Regions from separate parts of the Pseudomonas sp. GW823-FHT06B06 genome, predicted to be linked through region 1. Evidence: riboswitches for the same ligand, from Rfam matches in the RefSeq annotation. Region 1 holds a riboswitch; each other region holds the start of a gene.
The links. Region 1 has a riboswitch for cobalamin ahead of cobO (cob(I)yrinic acid a,c-diamide adenosyltransferase). Riboswitches for the same ligand answer to the same signal wherever they lie in the genome.
Positions count from the first base shown of each region.

Region 2: it holds a riboswitch for cobalamin, as region 1 does, so the genes downstream of both, cobW (cobalamin biosynthesis protein CobW) here and cobO (cob(I)yrinic acid a,c-diamide adenosyltransferase) in region 1, are expected to answer to the same signal.
Region 3: it holds a riboswitch for cobalamin, as region 1 does, so the genes downstream of both, AC1Q8Q_RS17755 (ABC transporter substrate-binding protein) here and cobO (cob(I)yrinic acid a,c-diamide adenosyltransferase) in region 1, are expected to answer to the same signal.

Region 1 covers NZ_JBXAHO010000019.1:23,854-33,535, forward strand. Annotated here, with positions in the region: gene bluB (5,6-dimethylbenzimidazole synthase) at 1-317, opposite strand, end outside; gene AC1Q8Q_RS18405 (cobyrinic acid a,c-diamide synthase CobB) at 310-1,695, opposite strand; gene cobO (cob(I)yrinic acid a,c-diamide adenosyltransferase) at 1,692-2,303, opposite strand; cobalamin riboswitch at 2,387-2,621, opposite strand; gene AC1Q8Q_RS18415 (hypothetical protein) at 2,773-3,357, shown strand; gene AC1Q8Q_RS18420 (PQQ-dependent sugar dehydrogenase) at 3,426-4,739, shown strand; gene AC1Q8Q_RS18425 (YbdD/YjiX family protein) at 5,855-6,055, opposite strand; gene AC1Q8Q_RS18430 (SCO family protein) at 6,296-6,901, shown strand; gene AC1Q8Q_RS18435 (copper chaperone PCu(A)C) at 6,901-7,389, shown strand; gene msrA (peptide-methionine (S)-S-oxide reductase MsrA) at 7,443-7,949, shown strand; gene AC1Q8Q_RS18445 (hypothetical protein) at 7,954-8,493, opposite strand; gene katG (catalase/peroxidase HPI) at 8,986-9,682, shown strand, end outside.
Region 2 covers NZ_JBXAHO010000003.1:296,569-306,250, reverse strand. Annotated here, with positions in the region: gene AC1Q8Q_RS04380 (CbtA family protein) at 1-332, opposite strand, end outside; gene AC1Q8Q_RS04375 (CbtB domain-containing protein) at 344-538, opposite strand; cobalamin riboswitch at 661-885, opposite strand; cobalamin riboswitch at 1,078-1,289, shown strand; gene cobW (cobalamin biosynthesis protein CobW) at 1,389-2,450, shown strand; gene cobN (cobaltochelatase subunit CobN) at 2,454-6,230, shown strand; gene AC1Q8Q_RS04360 (magnesium chelatase ATPase subunit I) at 6,373-7,371, shown strand; gene AC1Q8Q_RS04355 (VWA domain-containing protein) at 7,296-8,036, shown strand; gene AC1Q8Q_RS04350 (MFS transporter) at 8,176-9,682, opposite strand, start outside.
Region 3 covers NZ_JBXAHO010000018.1:13,541-23,222, reverse strand. Annotated here, with positions in the region: partial or broken gene AC1Q8Q_RS17770 (agmatine deiminase family protein) at 1-118, opposite strand, end outside; gene AC1Q8Q_RS17765 (DUF6632 domain-containing protein) at 331-699, shown strand; gene AC1Q8Q_RS17760 (acetyltransferase domain-containing protein) at 891-2,057, shown strand; cobalamin riboswitch at 2,091-2,285, shown strand; gene AC1Q8Q_RS17755 (ABC transporter substrate-binding protein) at 2,432-3,445, shown strand; gene AC1Q8Q_RS17750 (FecCD family ABC transporter permease) at 3,442-4,458, shown strand; gene AC1Q8Q_RS17745 (ABC transporter ATP-binding protein) at 4,455-5,246, shown strand; gene AC1Q8Q_RS17740 (OprD family porin) at 5,268-6,602, shown strand; partial or broken gene AC1Q8Q_RS17735 (hypothetical protein) at 6,643-7,248, shown strand; gene AC1Q8Q_RS17730 (avidin-fold protein) at 7,301-7,696, shown strand; gene AC1Q8Q_RS17725 (GFA family protein) at 7,728-8,123, shown strand; gene AC1Q8Q_RS17720 (winged helix-turn-helix transcriptional regulator) at 8,172-8,630, opposite strand; gene AC1Q8Q_RS17715 (MFS transporter) at 8,729-9,682, shown strand, end outside.

The DNA of each region.
Region 1 (9,682 bases):
ACTTCGGCGCAATCGTTGATGCCCTCGACCTTGAGGTGCATGAATTCGTCGGTGCGCTCACCCAGGGCCTCGGCGGTGCGGATACGTTCTTGCTCCACCAGCTGTTGGATCTGGCCACGCAAGGCTCGATCGCTGATGCGGATGAACCGCCAGGGCTGCATCAGGCCGACACTTGGGGCCTGATGCGCGGCTTCGAGCAGGCGTCGCAGCAGCTCGGGCTCGACCGTGCCGCCGGCGAAGTGACGCATGTCGCGGCGTTCACCGATGGCGCGGTAGACCGCGTCGCGTTCGGCCTGGCTGAAGGCGTTGTCAGTCATGGCTCTTCGCGAGCAGGCTCGCTCCCACATTTGATATGCGTTCCCCTGTGGGAGCGAGCCTGCTCGCGAAGGCGTCCGTCCAGTCAGGCGCAAACAAAGCGGCAATCGCTGATGGATTGGACGGGAAATAAAAGTGCACGTAAGAGGCCGTCATCCGCCCCTCACGATAAACCGCTTCGGCCCCACGCCCGCCGTTAGGACTCAGGCCACGGGCAATCGGAACAAGCTCGGTCGTGGTCAACGAATGGTGATAGGTATGCCCGCGCAAAGAACCTTCCGGCAGCTCAACCGCTTGCAGAGCCAATGCAGCAAGGCGCTTTTGCATCACCGCGTCGCCCTTCAACAAGCCGACCAGCTCGGCACGAGTGCCCTCGACATCGGTCAGCGAATCGAGCAAATAAAGCATGCCGCCGCATTCGGCCAGCAAGGGTTTGCCTGCCGCGTGGTGGGCGCGGATGGCGCTGAGCATGGCAGTGTTCTGCGCCAATGCCACGTGGTGCAATTCCGGATAGCCACCCGGCAGGTACAGGCTGTCGGCCTCTGGCAAACCTGCATCACGGATCGGCGAGAAAAACCGCAGCTCGGCGCCCATCGCCCGCAGCACATCGAGACTGGCGCCATAGGTAAAGGCAAACGCTTCGTCACGGGCCACGGCGATGCGCACGCCAGCCAGCAAGGGCTCGACTGTCACCACATCGGGCGCGGCGAATTCCACCGCCGGCGGCAGTTCGACTTCGCAACTGCCGGCCAGGGCCTCGGCCGCCGCATCGAGGCGCACATCCAGGTCATTCAACTCGCTGGCCTGCACCAGGCCAAGGTGTCGACTCGGCAATTCGATCCCGGTCTCCCGTGACAAGGCGCCATACCAGCGCAGGCCTTCGGTCAGGCTGCCTTCGAGCAGTTGCGCGTGGCGCAGGGTGCCCACGCGGTTGGCCAGCACGCCGGCAAACGGCAAGTCCGGCTGATAACGCGCCAGGCCCAGGGCCAGTGCGCCGAAGGTCTGGGCCATGGCGGTGCCGTCGATCACAGCGAGCACCGGCACGCCGAAATGCCGCGCCAGGTCAGCGCTGGACGGCGTACCGTCGAACAGCCCCATGACGCCTTCGATCAGGATCAGGTCAGCGTCGCCAGCGGCCTCCCACAACAGGCGGCGACTGTCCAGCTCGCCGACCATCCACATGTCCAGTTGATACACCGGCGCACCGCTGGCGCGTTCGAGGATCATCGGATCGAGAAAGTCCGGGCCGCACTTGAACACGCGAACCTTACGGCCCTGGTTACGATGCAACCGGGCCAGCGCAGCGGTCACGGTGGTCTTGCCCTGGCCGGACGCCGGCGCAGCAATCAGCACCGCCGGGCAACGTCGAGGCTGGTTCACAGCTCCACGCCTTTTTGCGCCTTGATACCGGCCTGGAAGGCGTGCTTGATCATGCCCATTTCAGTGACGGTATCCGCCAGTTCAACCATCTGCGGCTTGGCGCCGCGACCAGTAACCACCACGTGCTGCATAGGCGGACGCGCCTGCAAATCGCTGAGCACCTGATCGAGATCGAGGTAGCCGTGCTTGAGGGCGATGTTCAGTTCGTCCAGCACCACCAGGCCGATGGACGGGTCGCGCAGCAGTTGCTGCGACACCGCCCAGGCCGCTTCGGCAGCCGCGATGTCGCGCTGGCGATCCTGTGTTTCCCAGGTGAAGCCCTCGCCCATCACATGAAAACGCACCTGCTCGGGAAAGCGCCGGAAGAACAGCTCTTCACCGGTGCTGTTACGCCCCTTGATGAACTGCACCACGCCGCACTGCATGCCATGCCCCATGGCACGCGCCAGCATGCCGAACGCCGAACTGCTCTTGCCTTTGCCATTGCCGGTCAGCACCAGCAGCAGGCCACATTCGTTTGGGGAATTGGCGATGCGTTCGTCGATCACGGCCTTTTTGCGCAGCATGCGCGCCAGGTGACGTTCGTCACGATCAGGATTGTCAGACATGGGGGAGCTCTCCGTTGAGGCAGGATTAACGGCGGGCAGGCACAAGAATAGACGGCAAGAAGCCTGGCATCGCCCACCGTGATGCCGCTTGGATGGATCAGGCCGGTCTCCGGGCTCATGAGCGGCGTGACGCCTCGCTGCGCGCCTTCCCGCATCGATGGATCGACGCAGTGGCTTCAAGCGCAGTTTTCACTCATTTACCGTTGCGGGGGCAGCGCCGGGATCGCAGGGCTTCATCGACTGAAGCGCTCACTCACCGGCTTCCCTGTTTCACTCTGTCGACCCAAGCCACAGAGCACCTGAAACAAGCGGCGAAGGTTAGAGGGTTGGGGGTGGAGCGTCAATTGAAGACAGGGTGCCGGAACGAATAACTGCCAACCATTCATAAAATGACGTCAATCTTGTGTCACACTCACTTCAGCGATATCAATTTGCCACAATCTCACAACACAATAATAAGGTGAGCCCTATGCAAGGCATGATCATCAGTAATCCGAAGCTGGAATTCCTGCGTCCGGTGCTGGAGCGCTGGTTCGACTGTATCGATCGTTATAACGCCGTTCGCGGCGACAACGAGACACCCTACTGGCTCGATGAAAAAGCCAACCTCGGCCTGCTTTCTGCCGCGGCTTGGATGGCTGAGATGGTCACACTGCAACAATCGCCCACGCGCAAACAGACCGAAGAAGGCGAACGCAACGGCCGCGCCGACCTGTTTATCGCCACCACCGAAGATCGCGCCTGGCTGCAGGCCACGCAGCGCTGGCCACGCGTTAACAGCCTGAACCTGACCCAGGCCTTGCTGGACATCACCAGTGACGCGAAAAAAATCAGCTACGCCAGCGACCTGAGAATCGGCTGCCTGTTCGTCGCTCCCCACAAGAGCCAGCAAGGCGCCACCCCGGAGGAACTCCAGGACATGGTCGATGACCTGCAAAAGGAGCATTGCTGCGCCGTGGCCTGGTATTTCCCCTATGCCTATCGCAAATTGCGCAATGAAGCCGGTCACTATCACCCAGGCATTGCCGTGTTGCTCAAGGAAGCTCGCGGCTAAAGGTTGAACCATCGGGCTTTGCCGCTTCTCTATGATTTAAGTCACTGCATTCATAGGGAAGGTCAGCAATGCGCACATCCGAGCTGGTTTTCGTCATCGCATTAGCGGGAGGGCTCGTCGCCTGTGGCGAAACCGCCCGCTTGCAAGTCACCGACGGCATCGGGCCGTCCCCCAAGCTACCGGAACCGAACAAGACGCTGTTCCCGACAATGAACATCGCCCCGGCCATTGGCTGGGCGGACGGCGCAAAACCCGTCGCGGCCAGCGGTACTCATGTCGGCGCATTTGCCGAGAACCTCGATCATCCACGCTGGCTTTATGTGCTGCCCAATGGCGACGTGCTGGTTGCCGAAACCAATGCCCCGCCCAAACCCGATGACAACAAAGGCATCAAGGGCTGGATCACCAAGAAAGTCATGGGGCGCGCCGGTGCCGGCGTGCCGAGCCCGAACCGCATCACCCTGCTGCGAGATGGCAACCACGATGGCGTTGCCGAAACCCGCACGGTATTCCTGGAAAACCTCAACTCGCCCTTCGGCATGACCCTGGTCGGCAATGACCTGTACGTGGCCGACACCGACCGGCTGTTGCGCTTCCATTATGAGAACGGCGACACGGCAATCCAGAACAAACCGATCAAGGTCGTCGACTTGCCAGGGGGCACCCTGAACCACCACTGGACCAAAAACGTCATCGCCAGCAAGGACGGCAGCAAGCTGTATGTCACGGTGGGCTCCAACAGCAACGTCGGCGAAAACGGCATGGACCAGGAGCAAGGGCGCGCGGCGATCTGGGAAGTGGATCGCGCCACCGGCAACCACCGGATCTTCGCTTCAGGCCTGCGCAACCCCAACGGCATGGCCTGGGAGCCGCAAAGCGGTGCGCTGTGGACGGCCGTGAATGAGCGGGACGAAATCGGCAGCGACCTGGTGCCGGACTACATCACCTCGGTGAAAGACGGCGCCTTCTATGGCTGGCCATTCAGTTATTACGGCCAGCATGTCGACGAGCGTGTCGACCCGCAAAACCCGGACCTGGTGGCCAAGGCGATCGCCCCGGACTATGCGGTGGGGCCTCACACCGCTTCACTTGGCCTGACGTTTGCCGAAGGCAACAGGTTGCCGGCGCAGTTCAAGGAAGGCGCGTTCATCGGCCAGCATGGCTCCTGGAACCGCAAGCCGCACAGCGGTTACAAAGTGATTTTCGTGCCCTTCAGCGGTGGCAAGCCAAGCGGGCAACCGGTGGATGTGCTCACCGGGTTCCTCAATGATGAGGAAAAAGCCATGGGTCGGCCGGTGGGCGTGGTGATCGATCAGCAAGGCGCCTTGCTGGTGGCCGATGATGTGGGGAATAAGGTGTGGCGGGTGTCGGCCGCTCATTAACCTGCACTTGAAAAACAGGCCGACCGGTCGGCTTTTGCTTTGGCTTTGGCTTTTGCTTGGCTTTAGATCTTGATTTTCTTGCCCCCTCACACCCTGAGTCTGTCCGTCAACCTGTGACGACGTCCATCGGGGCCTCTACCAACGTTGATCCATGCCGCATCGAAGCTTGTTGTGGGAGATTGTTTTCTGAGTACATATCCGTTGCTGCGGTAACGGCTACTTATGGTTTCGCCCTTACGGCGACTCACTTTTTCAAACGCCAAAAAGTAAGCAAAAGGCTTTGCCCCACCACTCGGTGCCTCGCTAGGGCTCGGCATGCCCTCTCTCCGGCATTGCTCCGTGGGTCGCCGCGATGGGCCATCCCTGGCCCAGCGCGGCTAAACCGGCGTCCTGCCGGTTTCCCCACTGCGCAATGCCTGCGTTCGGCCATCGTGGTTAACGGGGCACCCAGATCAAAAACAAAAGCGAGGCGGCCTGAGAGCCGACCTAATCCTTTCCAAACACCCCAATCCCCTTGTAGGAGCCAGGCTTGCCGGCGAAGAACGATAACACGGTACAACAGACACACCGCAGCGCCTGGTTCGCCGGCAAGTCGGACCGCCGCACCGCTGGCTCCTACAGGAGGAACGCGTACGGCTCCCAATTAGGTCGGCTGTAAGGCCGCCTCGCTTTGGCTGTTGCTTTGGCCTTTGATTTTCTTGCCCCCTCGTGAGGCCGAGTGGAGGTTCTGTGCAGTGGGTAAACCGGCATGGATGCCGGTTTAGCCGCGCTGGGCCATGGATGGCCCATCGCGGCGGGCCCACGGAGCAGGACCGGAGCGAGGGCATGCCGAGCATTAGCGAGGCACCGAACGCCAGGGGCAAGAGCCCTTGGTTACTTAGGGCCGGGCGGCGTTCCGTTTTTCCAAGTGACTCGCTGTAAGAGCGAAACCCTAGGTGGCCGTTACCGCAGGAATGGATATGTACGCTGTCAGGCCGCCATCGCGAGCAGGCTCGCTCCTACAGTGGATCGCGTACAGCCGCGAGAGATTGGTCGGCTGTCAGGCTGCCTTCGCGAGCAAGCCCGCTCCCACAGTAGATCGAGTACATCCTCGGGGCGCGGGGGAATTTGCAGCGTCAGCAACACCGCGTATTACATTTCCCGCGCCCAAAACGCGCGTCCTGACGCTCACGGAAAAACGCCTCGTAGGTCATCACCGGCTCGCCCGGATGGCTGATCGCCCTCTGTGCGACATAGTTGTCGTAATCAGGAACGCCCACCATCAAACGCGCGCTCTGGCTAAGGAAACTGGCGGCTTGCTGCAATTTGCGGATCATGGCAGTGCTCTCGATGAGATTTGGACAGCCCGATATAACCCCACTGATGTATCTGCAATGTGTCCGCTTCCCGGCCAATTGTATTTTCATGTATTCAAGCCCCCGCGACCTTTTGGCGCATGACCGGCTGGCCATCGATTGAGCGCCAACGGGCAACAGTTTGTTAACATCCCTGCGCTTTTTTTCGCCTGATCCGTCAGGCACTGTGTTTTCTCTGTTGCACACAGGAAGCTTTTTTCCATGAGTACGTTGTATTCCCGCCGCACAGTCCTGCAAGGCATGAGCCTGTTGAGCCTCGGCCTGCTCGCCGGCTGCGATGACAGCAGCAAGCTGTCGTTCAAATACGGCAAGGACCTGAGCGACAAGATCATGGGCCGCTCCTTCAAGCTCAAGGACACCGAGGGCGAAACCCGGATGCTCGGCAGCTACCAGGGCATGATGCCGATGATCTTCTTCGGCTTCACCCAATGCCCCGCAGTCTGCCCGACTACGCTGGCCCGCGCCGCCCAGGCGAAAAAACTGATGGGCCGCGATGGCGAGCGCCTGCAAGTGATCTTCATCACCCTGGACCCTGAGCGCGATACACCCGAGTTGCTCGACAAATACGTAAAGGCCTTCGACCCGAGTTTCGAGGCGCTGTACGGCACCCTGGAAGAAACCGCCGCCACCGCCAAGGAGTTCGGCGTATTCTTCGAAAAAGTCCCAAGCGGCGACACCTACACCCTGTCCCATACCGCGACCAGCTTCGTGTTCGACTCCCGGGGCAATTTGCGCCTCGGCCTGTCCGCGTCCCTTACCGCTCAAGAGTGCGCAGAAGACCTGCTCACCGTCATGGAGGTTTGCTGATGACTTCGTTTTGCGCACCAAGCTTTAAACAGCTTGTACTGGGAATGGCCCTGATCGGCATGGCGTGGCAGGTGTCCGCGCAAACCAGGGTCAACGATGCCTGGGTCAGGGCGACGGTGGCCGGCCAGCCTTCGAGCGGCGCCTTCATGACCTTGCAGGCCGACAGCGACAGCAAGCTGCTCAGCGTGCAATCGCCCGTGGCGAAGACGGTGCAGGTTCACCAGTCGAGCATGAAGGACGATGTGATGAGCATGCAGCAGGTCGAGTCCGTGGCATTGCCGGCCGGCAAGGCGGTGAGCTTCGATCCCCATGGCTACCACGTCATGCTCATGGACCTGACGGGCCAGATCAAGGAAGGCGATAGCGTGCCCCTGAACCTGACCGTGGAAAACGCCAAGGGCGAGAAAGAAACGATCCAGGTGAACGCGCCGGCAAAGGCACTGAATACGATGGATCATGGCAATATGGATCACAGCAAGATGCATTGAGGGTCTGACGGCCTCCGCCATGGAGGCCGCTCTTTGATGGGAGGTGCGTACTGATGACGACGAACACTGAAACCGCCATCCTCGCTGGCGGCTGCTTCTGGGGCATGCAGGACCTGTTTCGACGCTACCCGGGGGTGATTTCCACGCGTGTCGGTTACTCGGGGGGCGATGTACCCAATGCCACCTATCGCAACCATGGCACCCACGCCGAAGCGATCGAAATCGTCTTCGACCCGGAGCAGATCAGCTATCGCCAGATCCTCGAGTTTTTCTTCCAGATCCATGACCCGAGCACCAGAAACCGCCAGGGCAATGACCTGGGGACGAGCTATCGTTCGGCACTCTTTTACCTGGATGACGAGCAGAAACGCATCGCCGAAGACACCGTGGCCGACGTTGACGCCTCCGGCCTCTGGCCCGGCAAGGTGGTCACGGAAATAGCCCCCGCCGGCCCATTCTGGGAAGCGGAGCCCGAGCATCAGGATTACCTCGAGCATTACCCTAACGGTTACACCTGCCACTTCATACGACCGAACTGGACACTGCCCAGACGTAAATAATGAATCAAGACAGATAACTGCGTTGTACGCAGACCCGTCGATCAATGGCCTGGCGCAACCGTTCACTGTGTTCATCCCACACTTGGGGATCGACTTTGGGTGAACGCATCAGCTCGAGCATGGCCGACAGTGCCGCCGTGTATTCGGCCTGGGCATCGTCGGCCATGATTTTCAAGCGCTCGTACTTGCTCATCTCCAGACGACGCAAGGCCAATACCGTTTCGTCAGTGATGATCGTGCTCAAGGTCAATTGGGCTCGATGGGGCGCAATGAACGGCTGGGTCTCCAGGAGAATCGCCCTGGCCCGCTGACCACCCCACTGCAGCGCCAGCGCAAACGGCTCGCGCAGGCTGCGGTCATGAAATTCTTCGCAAATCGAAGAACCATTGGCGGCGTAGATCCCGATGAATACCTGGGTCATGCCCTGCGGGGTAATGCGGGCCTGGACCTCGATCTGCCTGCCGTCCACCAGTACGTCTTCGTAGCTTTTGACGGGCAGGCGTTTATTGAGCCAAAGCCAGAATTGTGCGCCTCTATGTCGCATCCACTGCCCTCCCCGGACCGATTCCCGAGTAAGGCACAGGAAGGCGCTGTTCGCCATGCCAATGGTCGGCTGATGTGGCAAATAGCTATCAATCCGTCGCCGCCCTTACCTGCCCCCTTTCAGCTGCCTTGGGGGAAGGAACTGAGCGGTGCTCGACAGTAATCGAAGACGCCTTGAAAGATTCCGCCTATCGGCTACAAATACTCCAGCTATTAGCCGTCTGCCCAAGGGCGGTCTAGCCTTATCTAACGCCGGTGCCGTCTGGCCGGTCGAGACCTGATAAGAAGATAACGCGGGAGTCAGAAACCGACTAGGCATACCGTGGGTCATCCCGTTGGCAATTCGCTTGCCAGTGCCGGAGATGCCCATTTGGCCACGATGATCAGTTGATCGACTTGCTGGGCCAACAGCCTGAGTCATTGATTTCACTCACCGCCATCGTGCCCGAAACGGAACGATGGCTGAATGAACACGACCAAAGGTAGCTCACAGATGGGAACTGAAACGAAATGCCCGTTCAATCATGCCGCTGGTGGTGGCACCACGAACCGCGATTGGTGGCCGAACCAGCTGAATCTGAAGATCCTGCACCAGCACTCGTCCCTGTCCTCCCCCGCGGACGAGGGCTTCAACTACGCCGAGGCGTTCAAGGCCCTGGATTTTGCCGCGCTCAAGCGTGACCTGACCGCGTTGATGACTGACTCTCAAGACTGGTGGCCTGCGGACTTCGGACATTACGGACCGCTGTTCGTGCGCATGTCCTGGCACGCCGCGGGCACCTACCGTACAGGCGATGGCCGAGGCGGCGCCGGCTCTGGCCAGCAACGCTTTGCGCCGCTCAACAGTTGGCCCGACAACGTCAGCCTGGACAAGGCCCGCCGCCTGCTGTGGCCGATCAAGCAAAAGTACGGCAACAACATTTCCTGGGCCGACCTGATCGTCCTGACCGGTAACGTCGCACTCGAAACCATGGGCTTCAAGACCTTCGGCTTTTCCGGTGGCCGGCCTGACGTCTGGGAACCGGACGAGGATGTCTACTGGGGCTCGGAAAACAAATGGCTGGGGGGCGACGTACGCTACGACAAGGCGCAAAAAGCCATGCAGGAGCCCGGCGAAGGCCCACTTGTCGCTGAGCCCGGGGAAAATGAGGAGAGCCGTACCGAGCAAGGACGCAATCTGGAGAACCCGC
Region 2 (9,682 bases), on a different contig from region 1:
CCCCAGAGCAGGCCCTGGGAGGTTTTGGTCGGCGCGCGCAGGGTGTAGAGACCAGCGAGCATCAGGGCGAAACCAACCGCCACTACCAGGTTACCGCCAGTGGTCGACAGCACGCGCTGCCAGCCGTCTTCCGGTTCCCAGGCTTCGGCATCGTGGGTATGTGCGGCTACACCAGCGGCGTGTTCATGAACTTCAACCGCTGCTGGTCCTGATTGTTCGTAGGTTTCGGCCTGCAAAATCAGCGGTGAAACCCACAAGCTTTGCAGCAGGGTCAGCAGCAGGGCGGCCAGCAACCCGGTGAAACCTGCGGTTTGCGCAATACGCTTGATCATGTCGACAGGTCTCAATGGCACGGGAACGCGGAACTGTGGCGCGTATCGTGTGCGGCGTTGTGCACTGCTTCGATGTGCGAGAAACCGGCGAAATACACCAGGCTGGCGCCGAGGATTGACGCAAAAATCGCCGCGGTCAGGCGTTGGGACAGGGTAGTGGTGCTGCTGGCGGCATTGCTGTGGCCGGTGCTGCTGATAATCGACATGGCGCTTCCCTCTGTTCGGTCAGCGGGGAATAAGAGCGCAAGCAGAACTCCGCACGACCGAGCGCGCAGAAGTCCGAACAGCGCCCGCCCACCGCGGGTTTGTTGATTGAAGTGATGGTGATGGTCACTTTGTGTTGCGGGCCGGTCTCCGGGCTCACGAGGGGCGCAGGCGTTAGCCTGAACCTTCCAGCGTCACCTTCCCATGCCGCATTGGCACAGTGGATCTGACGCTTCACTCGCTTACCGTTGCGGGGGCAGCACCGGACTGACATGGCCTGAAGTAAAGCACATGATTCACCGGTTTCCCGTTTCACCCTGTGAAGGGCACCCGTAACAAGATGCGTAGGAGAGCATGGGCGGGGGGCGGGCGTCAATTGGCAAGGGTTCTCACTTGAACATCGAGTTGTTCCCTTCGAGCAAGCCCGCTCCCACATTTGACCGAGTTCCTTCAGGGCAGACCCTCAAGTGTGGGAGCGGGCTTGCTCGCGAAGGGCGCACCGCAGGAATCATGTGAACATTGACCCGCCCCGATACCATGCGTAGCCTTGCGCTTTCGAGGTTCTTCGGCGTTTGTCGAAGCTAAGAAGGGAACGCGGTCAATGCCGCGGCTGCCCCCGCAACTGTGAACGGTTCAGTTTCTGCCATGCCACTGCATGCGCCAGCCATGGCGCGCGCGGGAAGGCGCAGCAACCGCCAGTCCAACGACTGGCCAGCCGTCAGCCAGGAGACCTGCCTCGATACAGATTCTCACTACAACCGGGCGGGGTGATCCGGTGGCGAACGCTTCCTGCGCGCGTGTGCGTTGCCGGTTCTCGTCCCGTATGCCCGCCACCTTGCCAAAGGGCATCCGATGAAAACACTGGCCAAACTCCCCGTCACCATCGTCACCGGCTTCCTCGGCTCGGGCAAAACCACCTTGCTGCGGCACATGCTCGACAACGCCCAAGGCCGCCGCATCGCGGTGATCGTCAACGAGTTCGGCGAGCTGGGCATTGACGGCGAAATCCTCAAGCAGTGCTCTATCGGTTGCACCGAAGAAGAGGCCAACGGCCGTGTCTACGAACTGGCCAACGGCTGCCTGTGCTGCACCGTACAGGAAGAGTTCTTCCCGGTGATGCGCGAACTGGTGGCCCGTCGTGGCGACCTAGACCACATCCTGATCGAAACGTCCGGCCTGGCCCTGCCAAAACCTTTGGTCCAGGCCTTCCAGTGGCCGGAAATTCGCAGTGCCTGCACCGTAGACGCGGTGATCACCGTGGTCGATAGCCCGGCCGTCGCGGCTGGCACGTTCGCCGCGTTCCCGGATCAAGTCGACGCCATGCGCAAACTCGACCCGAACCTGGATCACGAATCGCCTTTGCACGAGCTGTTCGCCGACCAGTTGGCCAGCGCCGACCTGGTGATCCTCAACAAGGCCGACCTGATCAGCCCTGAAGACCTGGCACGCGTACGCCTGGAAGTCGCCGAGGAACTGCCGCCAGCGGTGAAAGTCATCGAAGCCAGTAGCGGGCGCCTGCCGCTGGACGTGCTGATCGGCCTCGGTGCCGGGTCCGAAGAACACATCGACAGCCGTCACAGCCATCACGATCACCACCATGAAGGCGAAGACGATCACGACCACGATGCCTTCGATTCGATCTCCATCGAACTGCCGGCATCCGACGAAAGCCTGCTGATGGATGCGCTGACCCAACTGGTGGTGCAGCACGGCATCCTGCGCGTCAAAGGTTTCGCCGCGGTCCCGAACAAACCGATGCGCCTGCTGATCCAGGGCGTGGGCACCCGATTCGACAAGCATTTCGACCGCCAGTGGAGCGCTGAAGAAGCACGCACCACCCGTCTGGTGTTGATTGGCCAGGCGCTGGACGCCACAACGCTCGAAGCGCAATTGCGCGCCGCGCTCAGCGTGTAACCCATGCACCTGCTCAGGACCCAGCCCGGCGGATTCGTGTCGGATGACAACATTGCCGACCTAGGGCAAACCCCCGCCGAGCTGGTTATCCTGTGCAGCGGCGACTCCAGCCTGGCGTTGCTTGCCGAAGCGGCGCAGCAGTTGCCCGACGACTACCCAAGCGTGCGCCTGGCCAACCCGATGCAGGTGCAGAACCATGCATCAGTTGATCTGTATGTCGACGAAGTCCTGCGCCACGCCAAGGTCATCCTGATTTCGCTGCACGGCGGCATTGCCTATTGGCGCTATGGCGTCGAGCGGTTGGTGGAGTTGTCGCAGCGGGGTGTACAGCTGATCCTGGTGCCGGGCGATGATCGACCGGACCCGGAGCTCAGTGATCTGAGTACCGTGGGTGCCGGAGATCGCGACCGGCTGTGGCAATTCCTGCGTCAGGGTGGCATGGGCAATGCCCTCGACTTTTTCCGTTGCCTGGCCAATCGTTGGCTCGATCGCGACTACGTCTGGGCCGAGCCGCACACCTTGCCGCGTACGGCGATTTACCACCCACAAAAAAGCCCTGCGGCGCTGAACGACTGGCGGGCCCAGTGGCAGAGCGGTCAGCCACTGGCGGCGGTGCTGTTCTATCGCTCGCATTTGCAAGCCGCGAATACCGCTTTCATTGATGTTTTCTGTCAGCGCTTGCAGGCGGCGGGGCTTAATCCGTTGCCAATTGCGCTGGCCAGCCTGAAAGAGCCTGGCTGCCTTGCCGTGGTCGAGGACTGGCTGGATGAAGTCGAGGCGGGGGTGATTCTCAATACCACCGGTTTCGCCCAATCCAGTCCGGAGGCACCGCACTTGCGGCCATTTCGCCGCAATATCCCGGTGATCCAGGCCATTTGCGCCCAAGACAATGAACCGGGTTGGCGAGCCAGCGAACAAGGCCTCGGCCCCCGCGATCTGGCGATGCACATTGCGCTGCCGGAAATGGACGGGCGCATCATCAGTCGGCCGATCAGCTTCAAGGACCTGGCCTGGCGCAGCGAGCGCAGTCAGTCCGACGTGGTCTGCTATCGCGCTCAGCCAGAACGCATGGACTTTGTCGCGCAACTGGCGCGGCGCTGGATCGATCTGGCGCGGTTGCCCAATGGCGAAAAACGCATAGCGCTGATTCTGGCAAATTACCCGACCCGTGATGGTCGGATAGGCAACGGCGTCGGGCTCGATACACCGGCTGCGGCTTTGAATATCCTGCGTGCGCTGCATAAAGAAGGCTATCCGCTGCCAGCCGATCTGCCTGCCAGCGGCACCGCGTTGATCCAGCAATTGTTGGGCGGTGTCAGCAACGACCTCGAAACCCTCGATCAACGCCCGTGCCAGCAAAGCCTGGCCATGGACGATTACCTGCTGATGTTCAACGCGTTGCCGCAAGTCAATCGCCAGGCCGTGCTGGAGCGCTGGGGCGAGCCCGACAGTGATCCGATGTGTCGTGGCGGGCGGATGATGATCGCCGGGTTGCGCTTTGGCCTGACCTTCGTTGGCATCCAACCGGCGCGGGGTTACCAGGTCGATCCAAGTGCGGTGTATCACGACCCGGACCTGGTGCCGCCCCATGGCTACCTGGCGTTCTATTTCTGGTTGCGCAATACCTACGGCGCCCACGGCGTGATCCATGTGGGCAAGCACGGCAACCTGGAATGGCTGCCGGGCAAGGGCGTAGGGTTGTCGGAGCACTGCTGGCCGGATGCGCTGCTCGGGCCGTTGCCGAACATCTATCCGTTCATCGTCAACGACCCGGGTGAAGGCGCCCAGGCCAAGCGCCGCACGCAAGCGGTGATCATCGACCACCTGATGCCGCCACTGACCCGCGCCGAGACCTACGGCCCGCTGCGTAATCTCGAGTTGCTGGCCGACGAATACTACGAAGCGCAATTGCTCGATCCACGGCGAGCGCGGGAACTGCAGCGCGACATCCTGCAATTGGTCCGGGACACCCACATCGACCGCGAGCTGCAACTGGACGATCAGCTCGATAGCGATGCCGATGCGGCGATCTGGCTGCCGCGCCTGGACACTTACCTGTGCGACTTGAAAGAGTCGCAGATCCGCGATGGCTTGCATGTTTTTGGCGAGTCACCGGCCGGAAGGCTGCGCATCGATACGTTGCTGGCGCTGCTGCGCATTCCCCGGGGCGATGGCCGTGGCGCGCAATCGAGTGTGCTGCGGGCCTTGGCCAAGGCGTTCGCGCTGGGCTTCGACCCACTGGATTGCGCGCTGGCCGAGCCGTGGAGCGGACCGCGTCCCGGCGAATTATTGTCGGTCAGCGGTGAACCCTGGCGCACCACGGGCGATACCCGCGAACGCCTCGAACTGTTCGCCGCACAGCTTATTTCACAGGTGTTGAATGCCCCCTGTGAGAACCTCCCAAAGGAGGCTTGCTGGACTGAAGTGAACGCTATCCTCGAGCATTTGGGCGAAGTGGTAGCACCCAGGCTGGATGCCTGTGGCCCCGCAGAAATGCGTGGCCTACTCGACGCCCTCGGCGGCCGGTTCGTCCCGGCAGGCCCCAGTGGCGCGCCGAGTCGCGGTCGCCTGGACGTGCTGCCCACCGGGCGCAACTTCTATTCGGTGGACGTACGCAACCTGCCCACCACCACCGCGTGGCGCATCGGTTTCCAGTCCGCCAACCTGATTCTCGAACGTCACCTGCAAGACCATGGTGATCATTTGCGTCAGCTCGGCCTGTCGGTCTGGGGCACTGCGACCATGCGCACCGGCGGCGACGATATCGCCCAGGCCATGGCGTTGATGGGCGTGCGACCGGTTTGGGCCACCGGCAGTCAACGGGTGGACGACTTTGAAATTCTGCCGCTGAGCCTGCTTGATCGTCCGCGGGTGGACGTGACCTTGCGTGTATCGGGTTTCTTCCGCGATGCCTTCGCCAACCTGATCCGCCTGTTCGATGCGGCCGTGCAAGCGGTCGCCGCGCTCGATGAGCCGGATGACTTGAATCCGCTGGCAGCCAAGGTGCGCGCCGAGCGTGAAGCGCTGTTGCAATCGGGACTGGATGAAGACGCGGCACGGCGGCAGGCCGGCTGGCGCATTTTCGGTGCCAAGCCTGGTGCGTATGGCGCAGGCGTGCAGGGCGCCATCGATGGTCGCCTGTGGCAAAGCCGCGAGGACCTGGCCGAGGTTTACCTGAATTGGGGTGGCTACGCGTACGGCGGGTCTGATGAAGGTACGGTGGCCCGTGAGCAGTTTTCCCAGCGCCTGAGCCAGGTACAGGCGGTGCTGCAAAACCAGGATAACCGCGAGCACGACCTGCTCGATTCCAATGATTACTACCAATTCCAGGGTGGCATGCTGGCTGCCGTGGAAAGCCTGAGTGGCGAGGCGGCGGCCAGTTATCACGGCGATCACAGCCAGCCGGACCTGCCGAAGATCCGCACCCTGAAGGAAGAACTGAACCGGGTGATCCGCTCCCGGGCGGCCAATCCAAAGTGGATCGACGGGGTCAAGCGGCACGGCTACAAAGGCGCATTCGAAATGGCCGCGACGGTGGACAATCTGTTCGCCTTCGACGCCACCACGCGGTTGATCGACGATCACCAGTACGCGTTGCTGGCCGATGCCTATCTACTTGACCCGGGCACTCGGGATTTCGTACGCGAGCATAACCCCCATGCCTTGCGCGACATGACCGAGCGTTTGCTCGAAGCGCAACAGCGGGGGATGTGGAAAGAACCGGGTTCGTATCGCGAGGCCTTGGAAAATTTGCTGCTGGATATAGAAGAAGACAGCTAGTGCAATACCCCTGTGGGAGCGAGCCTGCTCGCGAAGAGGCCAGCACAATCAACATTATCGTTGACTGACAAACCGCTTTCGCGAGCAGGCTCGCTCCCACAGGGGAACGTGTATTGACCCCGACCATGACTGAGTACTGATAATGACCGACACCCCCCATTTCCCGCTTTCCGCCGTGGTCGGCGCCGACGATTTGAAACTCGCGCTGTATCTGACCGCCATCGACCCGAAAATCGGTGGTGTGCTGATCGAAGGCCCGCGTGGCATGGCCAAGTCGACCCTGGCCCGTGGTCTTGCGGACCTGCTGGCCAGCGGTCAATTCGTCACCTTGCCCCTGGGGGCAACTGAAGAGCGCCTGGTCGGCACCCTCGACCTCGACGCGGCCCTGAGTGAAGGTCGGGCGCAATTTTCCCCCGGCGTGCTGGCCAAGGCTGACGGCGGCGTGCTCTATGTCGATGAAGTGAATCTGCTGCCGGATCACCTCGTCGATCTGCTGCTCGATGTGGCGGCCAGCGGCACTAATCTGGTTGAACGTGATGGTATTTCCCATCGGCATTCGGCGAAGTTCGTGCTAATCGGCACCATGAACCCGGAAGAGGGCGAGTTGCGCCCGCAACTGCTCGATCGTTTTGGCTTGAACGTCGCCCTCAGTGGCCACACCGCACCGACCGAACGCGGACAAATCATTCGTCGACGCCTCGATTTCGACAGTGATCCACAACAGTTCTGCGCCGAATGGGAGAGCCAGCAGCAGTCGTTGCGTGAGCGTTGCCAAACAGCGCGCAGTGCATTGGCGAACATTCCCCTTGACGACGAAGCGTTGGCGCAGATCACCGAGCGTTGCTTTGCCGCCGGTGTCGATGGCTTGCGCGCCGACCTGGTCTGGTTGCGCGCGGCGCGTGCCCATGCTGCCTGGCGCGGTGCAACAGCCATTGGCGAAGAGGATATCGACGCGGTCGCCGAATTTGCCTTGCGCCATCGTCGTCGCGAGCACACGCCATCGGCACCACAATCCAACAATTCCCCATCCAGCCAACAGCCCAACCCGAGCGAAGGCCAGGGCCAATGGGGCGAGATGCCCGCTCAAGTGTTGCCGGTCGGCGCGCGGCGAGAGGTGCCGAGCTGGCCAAAAAAGCCCTAGGCATTCGCCCTCGATCGGACGTGGGGGCGAATGCCAGACCTCGTGCAGGACGCCTCGATCACGGTAAACAGGGTAAACGTCACGCGTCCCATGGAGGCTCGATCAATTGGCCAGGCACGTTACTCAACGGAAGGCCACGCCAGCGCCAGGATGTCTTGTTCCAGCAGCGCACGCGCGCGGCGCATGAGCTGTGGCTGGTGATTGTCGACGCGTCGGCTTCGACCCGCCGCCACCAGGCATTGAGTGATGCCAAGGGCCTGTTGGCGCAATTGTTCGACGATGCCTACCGCCAGCGCGCGCGCCTGGCATTACTGACGGCCAGCGGTGCAGCGCCGAAGTGGCAGGTGCAGGGACTGAAGGCATCCAGCGGTTTGCGCCATTGGCTCGACGGACTTGGTGCGGGCGGCGGTACGCCGTTGCTGGCGGCGCTGGGTGATGCGGCACTGTGGCTTGCCGCGCGGCAAAAGCGCTTGCCGGCCGAACAGCAGCGCTTGCTGGTGATAACCGATGGCCGTTTGAAAGAGTGGCCGTCGTTGCCCGCACTCGAGTGTCCGGGGCTGGTGATCGACATCGAACGCGGGCCGATTCGCCTTGGGCGCAGCAAGGTGTTGGCGGCGCAGTTGCAAACCGGATATCGGCATATCGACGAGCTTGTTCTGGGGTAGGTGCTGTGTCGCCCTTATGGGCCTCATCGCGGGCAAGCCCGCTCCCACAGGTGAAATCTGTGCCTCACCGGGATCATGTGGGAGCGAGCCTGCTCGCGAAGGCGGCTGTACATTCAAAGATGAAATCGCCAGGTACGCGTCATTCAAGCGCCAGGGCAGTGCGGGGCGCTGGAATCGGATTGCGCATCAGTGTCCCGACCACCAGTGCGCCCAGCAACCCCGCCAGGCCCGCGACCCAAAGCAACAAACTGAACCCACCCACGAACGCCTGTCGCGCCAGTGGCTCGACCAGCGGCCGCGCAACTTCCGGCAACAGACTCAGGGCCGCCGGCATGTCACCGGCCACCACCCGCGAGGCGACACCCTGGCTGTGTTCGAGCCATTGCCCGCCCTGTGCCGCCAGATGGTCGTGCAGCAGCCGTTCGCTGTGTCCCGACAGCAATGCGCCATACACACCGATCGCCAGCATCACCGCGCTGAAGCGCATGGTCGTACTCATGCCCGAGGCCATGCCGGTACGCTCCCGAGGCACACAGGCCATGATGTTTTTTTGCGTATCGCCGTTGAGCAGCCCGGCGCCGGCACCCGTGACTGCAATCGCCAGGGCGAAGGGCAGGTATCCGCCGCTGTTGACCGCCCAGGCGCTGAGCAAATTACCGCTGCCCACCAGGGTGAGTCCGATGGCCATCATGTTCGCCGGCGTCACGCGTCCCGCCAGGCGTGCACCGATGCGCGGGAAAATCAGCATGGTCACGGCAAACGGCAGCATGCCCAACCCTGCGCTGATGGCGGTAAAACCCAGGCCGTTCTGCAAGTAGAACGGCAGCATCGTCATCATCACCTGGGCGCACGCAGCATAGGAAAACATGCCGAGCAACGCGCCGATGAAACGCGGATGACGGAACAGTTGCAGGTCGATCATCGGCCGCTGTTGCACACGCTCGATCACCACGAACAAGCCGAGCAACAGGGCGCCACCCACCAGGCGGGCGTAAGTGACGGGGTTGTTCCAGCCGATGCGGTTGGCTTCGATCAGGCCCCAGATCAGGCACAGCAAACTGGCGCTGAAGGCCAGGCTGCCCCACGGATCGAGACGCGCGGCCTGGGCGTCGCGAGACTCCGGCACCGCGCGCCAGACCATGAGCATCAGGAACAGGCCGATCGGCAGGTTGAGGTAGAAAATCCAGCGCCAACCCACGTACTCGGTGATCAACCCGCCCAGGGTCGGCGCAGCCGTCATGGCCACGCCCATGCAACCGCCCCAGAACGCCCAGGCCTTGGCGCGTTCGGCTTCATCGTGGAAGGTATGGCCGATGGAAGCGAGTGCCGAGGTCAACAGCAGCGCCGCGCCGACGCCCTTGATCGCGCGCGCGATGTCGAGAAACAGCGCGTTCGGTGCGGCGCCGCAGCCGATCGAGGCCAGAATGAAGATGCCCAGCCCCCACATCAGGGTTTTTTGCCGGCCAAAACGGTCTGCCAAGCTGCCCGCGGGCAACAGCAACGCGGCGAAGGCCAGCATGTAGGCACTGACCACCCACTCAATGTCAGCGAAATTCGCCCCCAGATCCCGAGCGATGCTGGGCAAGGTAACGGCCACGATGTTGGTGTCCAGCACGATCAACGAGCACACTGCCGACGCGGTTAAC
Region 3 (9,682 bases), on a different contig from region 1:
CACCGAACTGGGGCGCAATGACCGCACCATTGATCACGAAGTAATTGATGTAGCCGGCGGCGAAGTCTGGATTCTTTTTGCTGAATTTGTTCTGTCGTGGATTCGTCGATGGAGAGACTGGCAACTACCGATACCTGCTTGATGAACTCGCGGCGTGTCGACATGTATGTATCTCTCAATTCTGCTTCGGCATGCATGCTACGTCTGCAAAAACAGGTAAACAAACGATGTATTTTGCAGAGAATTGATTAGAGGTACTTATCAATATGCCCAAGTGCTGGCCGCAGCCTCAGCCTATTATTTAGAGCCAGCCCCGAAGAGGAGTCCGCCATGACCGTAGTCGATCGCCTCAGTTTTTTACGCGTCGCTCTAGTTTTGGCTGGCCTCGCGTGCCTTGCTCTCTACCCACTTATGTTGTTCTGGCCGTCCGGCTGGGCTTGGCACGTCGGTCACTCGGACTACCCGATGATGATCGTTGGCATCTACGCCACACTTGGCGTCTTCTTGATCCTGGCCGCACGTGATCCATTAGCCAATCTGAGCCTCATCTGGTTCACCGTGTGGTCTAGCGCTGTACATGGAGGCATCATGGCCGTCCAGGCGGTTACCCAGCCAGGGCAAATGGGGCACTTGGCAGGTGACGTGCCGGCGCTCTTCATCGTGGCGGTTGCCTTGGCCGTCTTGACGCCCCGCTCGTAATTGACCGCTAGTCTCCCGATTGGCCCTCGAGCCCGGCGCTGATCTCAACGAAGTCATCGCCAGCAAGCCGGCTCCTGCAAAGTTAAATAGCATTTCGCCCACACAATCAATTATTTATGTTACGTTATAACAACATAACGATTATCGGTTCTTAACCGACAGCATGACCCACCCCCTGCCTGCGACTTTCAATGACAAACCTTGTTCAAACCCCGCCCACCACCAGCCTGAACCAACGCCTGATATCCATAGATGCCCTCAGAGGCTTGGTGATCCTTCTGATGCTGCTGGATCATGTGCGCGAGACGTTCTTCCTGCACCGCCAGGTCACCGACCCGATGCTTGTCGACAGCACGGAGCCAACGTTGTTTTTCAGCCGCACCCTCGCACATTTGTGTGCGCCGGTGTTCGTTCTGCTCACTGGACTGTCGGCATTCCTGTACGGTGAAAAGCACCAGGGCACGCCGTCGATGTTCCTGTTCAAGCGTGGCCTGTTCCTGGTTGTGCTGGAATTCACCCTGGTGAATTTCGCCTGGACCTTTCAGTTCCCGCCTGCTGTGATCTACCTGCAGGTGATCTGGGCGATTGGTGTCAGCATGATTGCCCTCTCTGTATTGGCCTGGCTACCTCGGCCAATATTGTGTGTCCTGGGCCTGGCCATAGTCGGTTTGCACAACCTGCTCGATCCCCTGCACTTCCCGCCCGGATCGGCGCTGCACCTGCCTTGGGCGATTTTGCATGATCGCGGCTGGATCGAATTCTCCGACCACTTGCGCCTGCGCACCTCCTACCCCGTGCTGCCGTGGATCGGCGTCATCGCCCTGGGTTACTGCATCGGTCCGTGGTTCGCACGCTCTACCTCGTTCGCAATGCGTCAGCGTTATCTGTTGCTGACAGGTGCCTGTGCATTGATCGGTTTCATCGCCCTGCGCCTGGTCAACGGTTATGGCGAAGCGCAGTGGGTGGTTCATGAAAGCACGACAGAAACCCTCATGAGTTTCTTCAACATCACCAAGTACCCCCCTTCCCTGCTGTTCCTGTGCCTGACACTGGGCGTGGGGCTTTTACTGCTGCTTGGCTTCGAGCGGGCCCGGCAGCGCCAATGGATCAGCATCCTGGCGGTATTTGGCGCGGCACCGATGTTTTTCTACCTGCTCCATCTGTATGTGCTGAAAATGCTTTATCTGCTCAGCGCGGCATTTTTCGGCCTGAACCAGGGCGACTACTTCGGCTTCGACGGCATAGGTGCCGTATGGCTGATCGCCGTGCTCCTGGCGGCAACGCTGTATCCACCGGTGCGCTGGTTCGCCGCATTGAAGGCGCGTCGTCGCGATATCGCCTGGCTCAAATACTTCTGATCAGGCGATGGGTTCGCCTCGGGCGGCATGATCGACTACCATGCCGCCGCCGGTTCCCAAACGGGATTAATAGGGAATCCGTGATGCTGCCAACGCATCAAACGGAACTGCCCCCGCAACTGTAGGTGCCGAGCCTGCTCCTGAACTGCCACTGGGATCGATTCCCGGGAAGGCTGGAGCACGCCATGACGCATCAGTCAGGAGACCTGCCGGCCAAGCAACAAATCACTAACCGGCGGGGTGTCCGGGAAGGACATCTGCGCGGGCGTCACTCAGGTGATGGGCCTTGCACTGCTGTTTTCGGCAGCGCTCGATGATGTGTTTTCCAGACCTTGCACCCTGGCTGCGTGTACGGTTCAAATGGAGATTGCATCATGCTGTTGCCGCGCTTTTTCACCCTCGTCACCGGCCTGGGACTTTCTGCCCTCGCCTGTGCCTCCCCTACTCATTACCCGCTGACGATCGAGAACTGCGGCAGCACACTGACGTTCACGCACGCCCCTGTCCGGGCGGTGACTATCGGCCAGGCCGGCACCGAAATGCTCTTCGCCCTGGGACTCGGTGACAAACTGGTCGGCACTTCGCTGTGGTTCAATGATGTGCTGGGCAAATACAAGGGGCAAAACGACAGGATCGAACGCCTGGCCGATAACGAGCCGAGTTTCGAGTCGGTCATCGGCAAGCGCCCGGAACTGGTCGCTGTCGAACTTGAGTGGATGGTCGGCCCGCAAGGCGCAGTCGCTACCCGCGAGCAGTTTCACGAACTGCAGATTCCAACCTATCTCATGCCCTCGGACTGCGAATCCAAGGACAACCTGGTGGGGGCCGACGGCACCCGCCTGCAGCCGTTTCGCATTGACAGTCTCTACAGAAGCATTACCCAACTGGCCGAGATTTTTGATGTCCAGGCGCGCGGGCAGCAACTGAACGCGCAACTGCAGGCCAGCCTGGCCAAGTCCATTGCCGCGGTGCAAGGCAAAGACCTCACGCACACCAGCGCGCTGGTCTGGTTTTCCAGTGCCAGCCTGGACATCGATCCCTATGTCGCCGGGCACAAGGGCATCCCCGACTTCATGCTGGGCACCTTGGGCGTGCGCAATGTGGTGCAGTCCGACGAAGAGTGGCCAACCGTTGGCTGGGAAACCATCGCCAAGGCCAACCCGACATTCCTGGTCATCGCCCGCATGGATCGCCGGCGTTTCCCGGCTGACGACTATCAACGGAAACTGCAATTCCTGCGCAGCGATCCCGTGACCCGCAACATGGACGCGGTGAAAAACAACCGCATCATTATCCTCGACGCCATGGCCATGCAGGCCAGCTTGAGAATGTTCGACGGTCTCGAATCGCTGGCAACGGCCATCAACCGCTACGACCTGCCAAAATGACCGCGACGCTGATTCGCACTCTGCTTGCACTGGTGATGCTGCTCGTGGCCGTGATCGCCGGCGTGGCCATCGGTGAAACCCGCATCGAACCCGGCGTGGTGTTCCAGGTGTTGGCCAACAAACTGTGGATGGCCGGGTATGCCCTCGATCCTATCGATGAGGGCATTGTCTGGAACTACCGCCTGACTCGCGCGTTGGTGGCGGCGGCTTGCGGGGCGGGCCTGGCGACCTGCGGGGTGATCCTGCAATCGCTGCTGCGCAACCCGTTGGCCGATCCCTACCTGCTTGGCATTTCCGCGGGGGCCTCGACGGGTGCGGTGCTGGTGGCGTTGCTGGGCCTGGGTGCCGGAGCAATTTCGATGTCGGCCGGGGCGTTTGCCGGCGCCGTCGCCGCCTTCACCGTCGTGGTGTTGCTGGGCCGTGCCAGCGGTTCGCCCGGCAGTACCGGCCAGATCATCCTGGCGGGCATTGCCGGTTCACAACTGTTCAATGCGCTCACCGCGTTCCTGATCACCAAGTCGGCCAGTTCCGAACAGGCTCGCGGCATCATGTTCTGGCTACTGGGCAATCTCAGTGGCGTGCGCTGGCCCTCCGTGTGGCTGGCTGTACCGGTTGCGGTGGCCGGCCTGGCGGTTTGCCTGTGGCACCGGCGGGCACTGGATGCCTTCACCTTCGGCGCCGACTCCGCGGCCTCACTCGGCATCGCGGTACGTCCCGTGCAATTTCTGTTGATCAGTTGCGCCGCCCTGGTGACGGCGGTGATGGTGTCGATTGTCGGCTCTATCGGTTTCGTTGGACTGGTCATTCCCCACGCCGCCAGGCTGTTGCTGGGCACTCGGCATACCCGCCTGTTGCCGGCGAGTGCGCTGGGCGGTGCGGTGTTTCTGGTGGCCGCCGATGTGCTGTCGCGGACCTTGATCAAGGGCCAGGTGATTCCGGTCGGCGTGATTACCGCATTGGTCGGCGCGCCGGTGTTCGCGCTGATCCTGGTCGGTCGGAGGAATGCCCGATGAATGCGCTTGCGCCGGTTACCGACGAAACCGTGCTGAGTTGTTCCAGCCTCGAATTGCATATCCGCGAAGTTGAACTATTGCACCAGATTCACCTGGACATTCGTCGTGGCGAAACCCTGGGCCTTGTCGGGCCCAACGGCTCTGGAAAATCCACCCTGCTCAAACTGCTGGCCGGCGTGCGTGCGCCCAGCCGGGGAGCGGTCCATCTCAACGGCCAAGACCTCAAGGCCCTGTCCCGGCGAACCATCGCCCAAACCCTGGCGGTGGTTGAGCAGCAGGCCGACACCCTGGATGCGATCAGTGTGTTCGATGCCGTGGCCCTGGGCCGAACGCCGTGGTTGTCGGCCTTGAGTCCATGGTCGAAGGCGGACGAAGACATCGTCCATCAAGCCTTGCGCGACGTCGATGCGACGCATCTTTGCAGGCGCACGTGGCGTAGCCTCTCTGGCGGCGAGCGTCAGCGCGTGCATATCGCTCGCGCCCTGGCCCAGCGCCCGCAGATCCTGTTGCTGGACGAACCGACCAACCACCTGGATATCCAGCACCAGCTGGCGATTCTGCACGTTGTTCACGCATTGCCCGTGACCACCGTGATTGCCCTGCACGACCTCAACCAGGCACTCACCTGCGATCGTCTGGCGGTGCTGGAAAAAGGGCGCTTGGTGGCCCTTGGCAAGCCGCTTGAGGTGTTGACCCCGCGACGCCTGCTGGAGACTTTCGGGGTGCACGCGCACTACCTCATTGACCCCTTCGACGGCGCGCACATCCTGCGCTTGCGCTCATCCTGATTTGTTTGTGGACACCCCGGAATGCATACCCGATCAGCCATTCTCTTCGCCCTGGCAAGCCCTCTCGCACTCGCCGATTCAGTTCAATCGCAAGCCAAGGGATTTATCCAGGACAGCACCTGGAGCGTGCTCAATCGCACGGTTTACGACCATCGCGAGTACCTCAATGGCGCCCGCAATGGCGCTGCGCGTAATGCCTACAAACCGCGTGACGAGCGTAATGGCTACGCCGAAGAATGGGCCTACGGGCTGATGGCGACGGTGCAATCGGGCTTCACCCAGGGCTTGATCGGGGTGGGCATGGATGTCCATGCCTACCTCGGGGCACAACTCGACAGCGGCGGTGGCCGCGCAGGGAAAGCGCGATTGCTCGGTCTCGACAACCAGGGACATCCCAAGGATGCGTTCAGCCGCGGCGGTGCGGCACTCAAACTGCGCCGGTCATCGACCGTGCTGAGCTATGGCGAGCAGCGCGTGAAAACGCCGGTATTCAGTTCGTCCGATAGCCGCCTGCTCCCGGAGACCGCCACCGGGGTGTTTCTCACAAGCAGCGAGTTCGAGGCGCTGACGCTGGTAGCTGGACATTTCAGCGAAAGTACCGATCGGAACGCCAGCAGCCATGACCAGGGCTTTGTGGTCAACTACTCCAACGCCGTGAAAGGCAATGCCTTCGATCTCGCGGGCGTGGTCTTCACACCGGCAAAGAAGCTGACCGTCAGCGCCTATACATCGCGCTATGAAGACACCTGGAACCAGCATTACCTGGGTAGCACCTTCATCCAGCCGCTGGATGAAACCCGCGCGTTGTCGATCAACCTGAACCTGTACCGCACCACGGATGAGGGCAAGTCGCTGTCCGGCAGGATCGACAGCACGACCTGGAGCCTGATGTCCACTTACACCCAAGGCCCCCATGGCTTCAGCCTCGGCTATCAGAAGGTGGACGCCAACACACCGTTTGACTACGTCACCCGTGGCGCTATCTTCATCAGCAACGCCGTCCAGCTGTCGGACTTCAACGCTCCCCATGAACAGTCCTGGCAAGCCCGCTACGATTTCGATGCCAGCCCCTGGGGGTTACCGGGCCTGTCCATGAGCGCCGCCTATGTGCGCGGAAGCCGGATCGATGGAAGCCATGTCGACCCGCAAGGCGGCTACGCCTACCTGGGTTATGGCGAAGGCGGCAAACATTGGGAGCGTGACCTGCAGGTGCGCCATGTGGTGCAAGGTGGCGCGGCGAAAGGCACCACCCTGTCGTTGCAATACAATGTGCATCGGGGCAATACCGCACAGGCAGAACTGGACACCGACCAGATACGCCTGGCTGTGGAGTATCCGCTGACGGGAAGGTTTTGACGCGTGCCGCAATGACGCAATTAATGGAGCAGTCATAACAATGATCCTGGTTGTTGAAGGTATCAGCGCCAGTGGGAAAACCACTTGGTGCGCCGAGCATGGAAAGCAGCATGTCATTCCCGAAAACGGCCGTTTTGATAACGAGCCGGACCGGATAAAGAATCCAGTCGGAGCAGCCACCTTTTGGGCAGAGCGAAACGTGGATCGCTGGCAACAAACGTTGGCCATGGAAAACACCTCTTCGTGGGCCTTATGTGACAGTGATCCTCTCAAGCTCCACTACATCTGGAGCCTTTGGCAAATCGGCGAGGCGAGCGAACCCGAGTGGCGGGTAGAGTTGGACGCTACAAGAGAAACGATCGCACAAGGACGTATTGGCTTTGCTGACTGTTATATTGTTGGCCGCATCGATCCTCAGCTCGCGCGCGCGCGTGCCAAAGCAGACACCACCCGCCGACGCAGCAAATTCGAGCTACACGTGCGCCTCCAACAAGCGCTGCTGACTTGGTACTCAGCCATGGATGAAGTGCTTCCCGGCAGAGTGTGATTCGGGTTTCCTTCAAAAATGCCCACCGTCGGCAACCTTGATGGGAGATATTCGGTAACGGCATTTGATCAAATGATCGCATCGCTCCCCGGAAAGTAATCAGTACTCCAGCGCTAAGATGGACCCTCTCCACTACAAGGAAGCAACATTCATGGAAAGCCCCTTTTCTCAAGTCACCGAACGTTTGAACAATCGCCGATTCACGGTAGCAGGCAATACCCACGGGCTGTCCGGTGCAGGCACGGTGTTTCACTACCAGGTCGAGGGAGATGCCATTTCAAGTACCTACCAGGGCGGCAAGATCCGCATGGGCCATCAGGTCGGCCGCGTGACAGGCCCCGAGACCATCGAGCTGCTTTTTCATTGCCTGACCACGGAGGGTGAGATTCTGTCCGGCTGGTCTCGTGGCACGGTAGGCGTTGATCACGAGGGGCGGACCACCCTGTCCTTCGTATGGGGTTGGTTGTCGGGTGCGACTGGAGGTGGGGAGTCGAGCTACGTCGAGCTTGTCGCTTGGCAAACGCCGTCAGACTGCAAAAAGCCGTGATCTTCACACAGTGCCCAAACCGGAGGACAAAATGAAAGGAAGCTGCGCTTGTGGGGCTGTAGGCTATGAGATCGACAGCATTGATATGCCGATCAGCCATTGTCACTGCAGCACCTGCCGCAAGACCCATGCCGCTGCTTATGTCTCCACGGCTGGCGTGTTGAAAGAGCATTTCAGGTGGACACGAGGCCTGGACGCGTTGAGGCCTTTCGAGTCAACTCCCGGGAAGATCCGACACTTCTGCTCGCACTGCGGATCGCACCTTGCGGCAGAGCGTAACGGCTCAAGCGCGATGATCGTGCGCGTGGCGACGCTGGACGAGGATCCTGGTTCCAGGCCCGAATATCACATCTGGACGGAGCAGGACGTGGCGTGGCTGAATGGGGAGGGTCTGCCAGGGTACTCACAATGGCAGCCTGGGCGATGATGGAAAGTTTGCTTGGCCCTCACCACTTCTGGAATGACAACAGCCGATTCACGACTCGCCATCAACCAGTCTCACCCTGTGGCAATCAGCGGGCCGCAGCGTCTGCCCGCTCGCTGAGCGCACCTCAATCGGCATCAACGGCTTGCCGGACGCGTTGTCCAACAGCACAGAACGGGTCTCCTGCGGCTCGAACAGGAATCGTTCGCCCCACTGCCTCATGCAGACCACCAACGGAAAGATCTCCCGTCCTTTCTCTGTCAGCACGTACTCCTTGTAGGCGCTGCCATCCGACGCCGGTCGGATGTCGAATATCCCGATCTCGACCAGAGTCTTCAGTCGCGAAGCCAGAATATTCTTGGCCACGCCCAGGCTCTTCTGAAATTCGCTGAACCGGCGAATGTCGTCAAAGGCATCGCGGATGATCATGAGCGACCAGCGATCGCCAATGGCTTCCAGTGTTCTTGCGACCGGGCATTCGTTGCCTTGTGGCGTAGCGTCGTCGAGCATTTTTTACTCCCGGGAATGTGGTTGCAATTTGAAACCTGTCATGCCAACAATAGATTCAGGTTTTAATTTGCAACCAGTTTAACGCCACGGAGGCGCACATGACAGCAGATACCGATTCAGCGGCCCAATGCCTTGTCAGGCGGCCTGGGCAAATCGGCGAATGCACCGGGTTCGAACACTCTCCAGGGCTTTCACCATCGCTGACGTTATTGTTTTCCATCACCTGCGCACTTGCAGTCGGCAACGTTTACTTCGCGCAACCGTTACTCGATTCCATGGCCCAGAGTCTGGGCGTGGACTCATCTATGATCGGGATTGTGGTGACGGCCACCCAGGTGGGTTACGCGCTGGGGCTGCTGTTCATCGTCCCGCTGGGGGATCTGGTCAATCACAAGCGGCTGATTCTGGCGCAAGTGCTGCTGTCGGCGTTGGCGCTGGCGGCGGTCGGTGCTGCCCAGCAATGGCTGGCCCTGTTGAGTGCCATGATCGTGATGGGCCTGCTGGCCGTGGTCGTACAGGTACTTGTGGCATACGCCGCCGCGCTCGCAACGCCCTCGCAACGCGGGCAAGCCGTCGGGACGGTAACCAGCGGGATTGTCCTGGGCATTCTTCTGGCGCGGTTTACCTCTGGCGTGATTGCGGACATCGCGGGCTGGCGCGCCGTGTACTTTGTGTCTTCAGGGCTGATGCTTACGCTCGCGGCGGTGCTGTGGAAAAGCGTGCCCGTAACGGCAGTGCCAAGGCATCAAGACAGCTACCTCACGCTCATCCGTTCGCTGTTCACCCTATTCATTACCGAGCCCACGTTACGCGCCAGAGGCCTGTTGGCGATGCTGATCTTTGCCGCTTTTTCCGTGTTGTGGACGTCCATGGTGCTGCCCTTGAGCGCCCCGCCGCTGTCGCTGTCACACACGGCTATCGGCCTGTTTGGCCTGGCCGGCGTCGCCGGTGCCCTGGCGGCCAGAAGAGCCGGTCGCTGGGCCGATCAAGGCCTGGGGCAACGAGTGACCGGCATTTCGCTAGGGCTCCTGACGCTGTCCTGGTTGCCCATT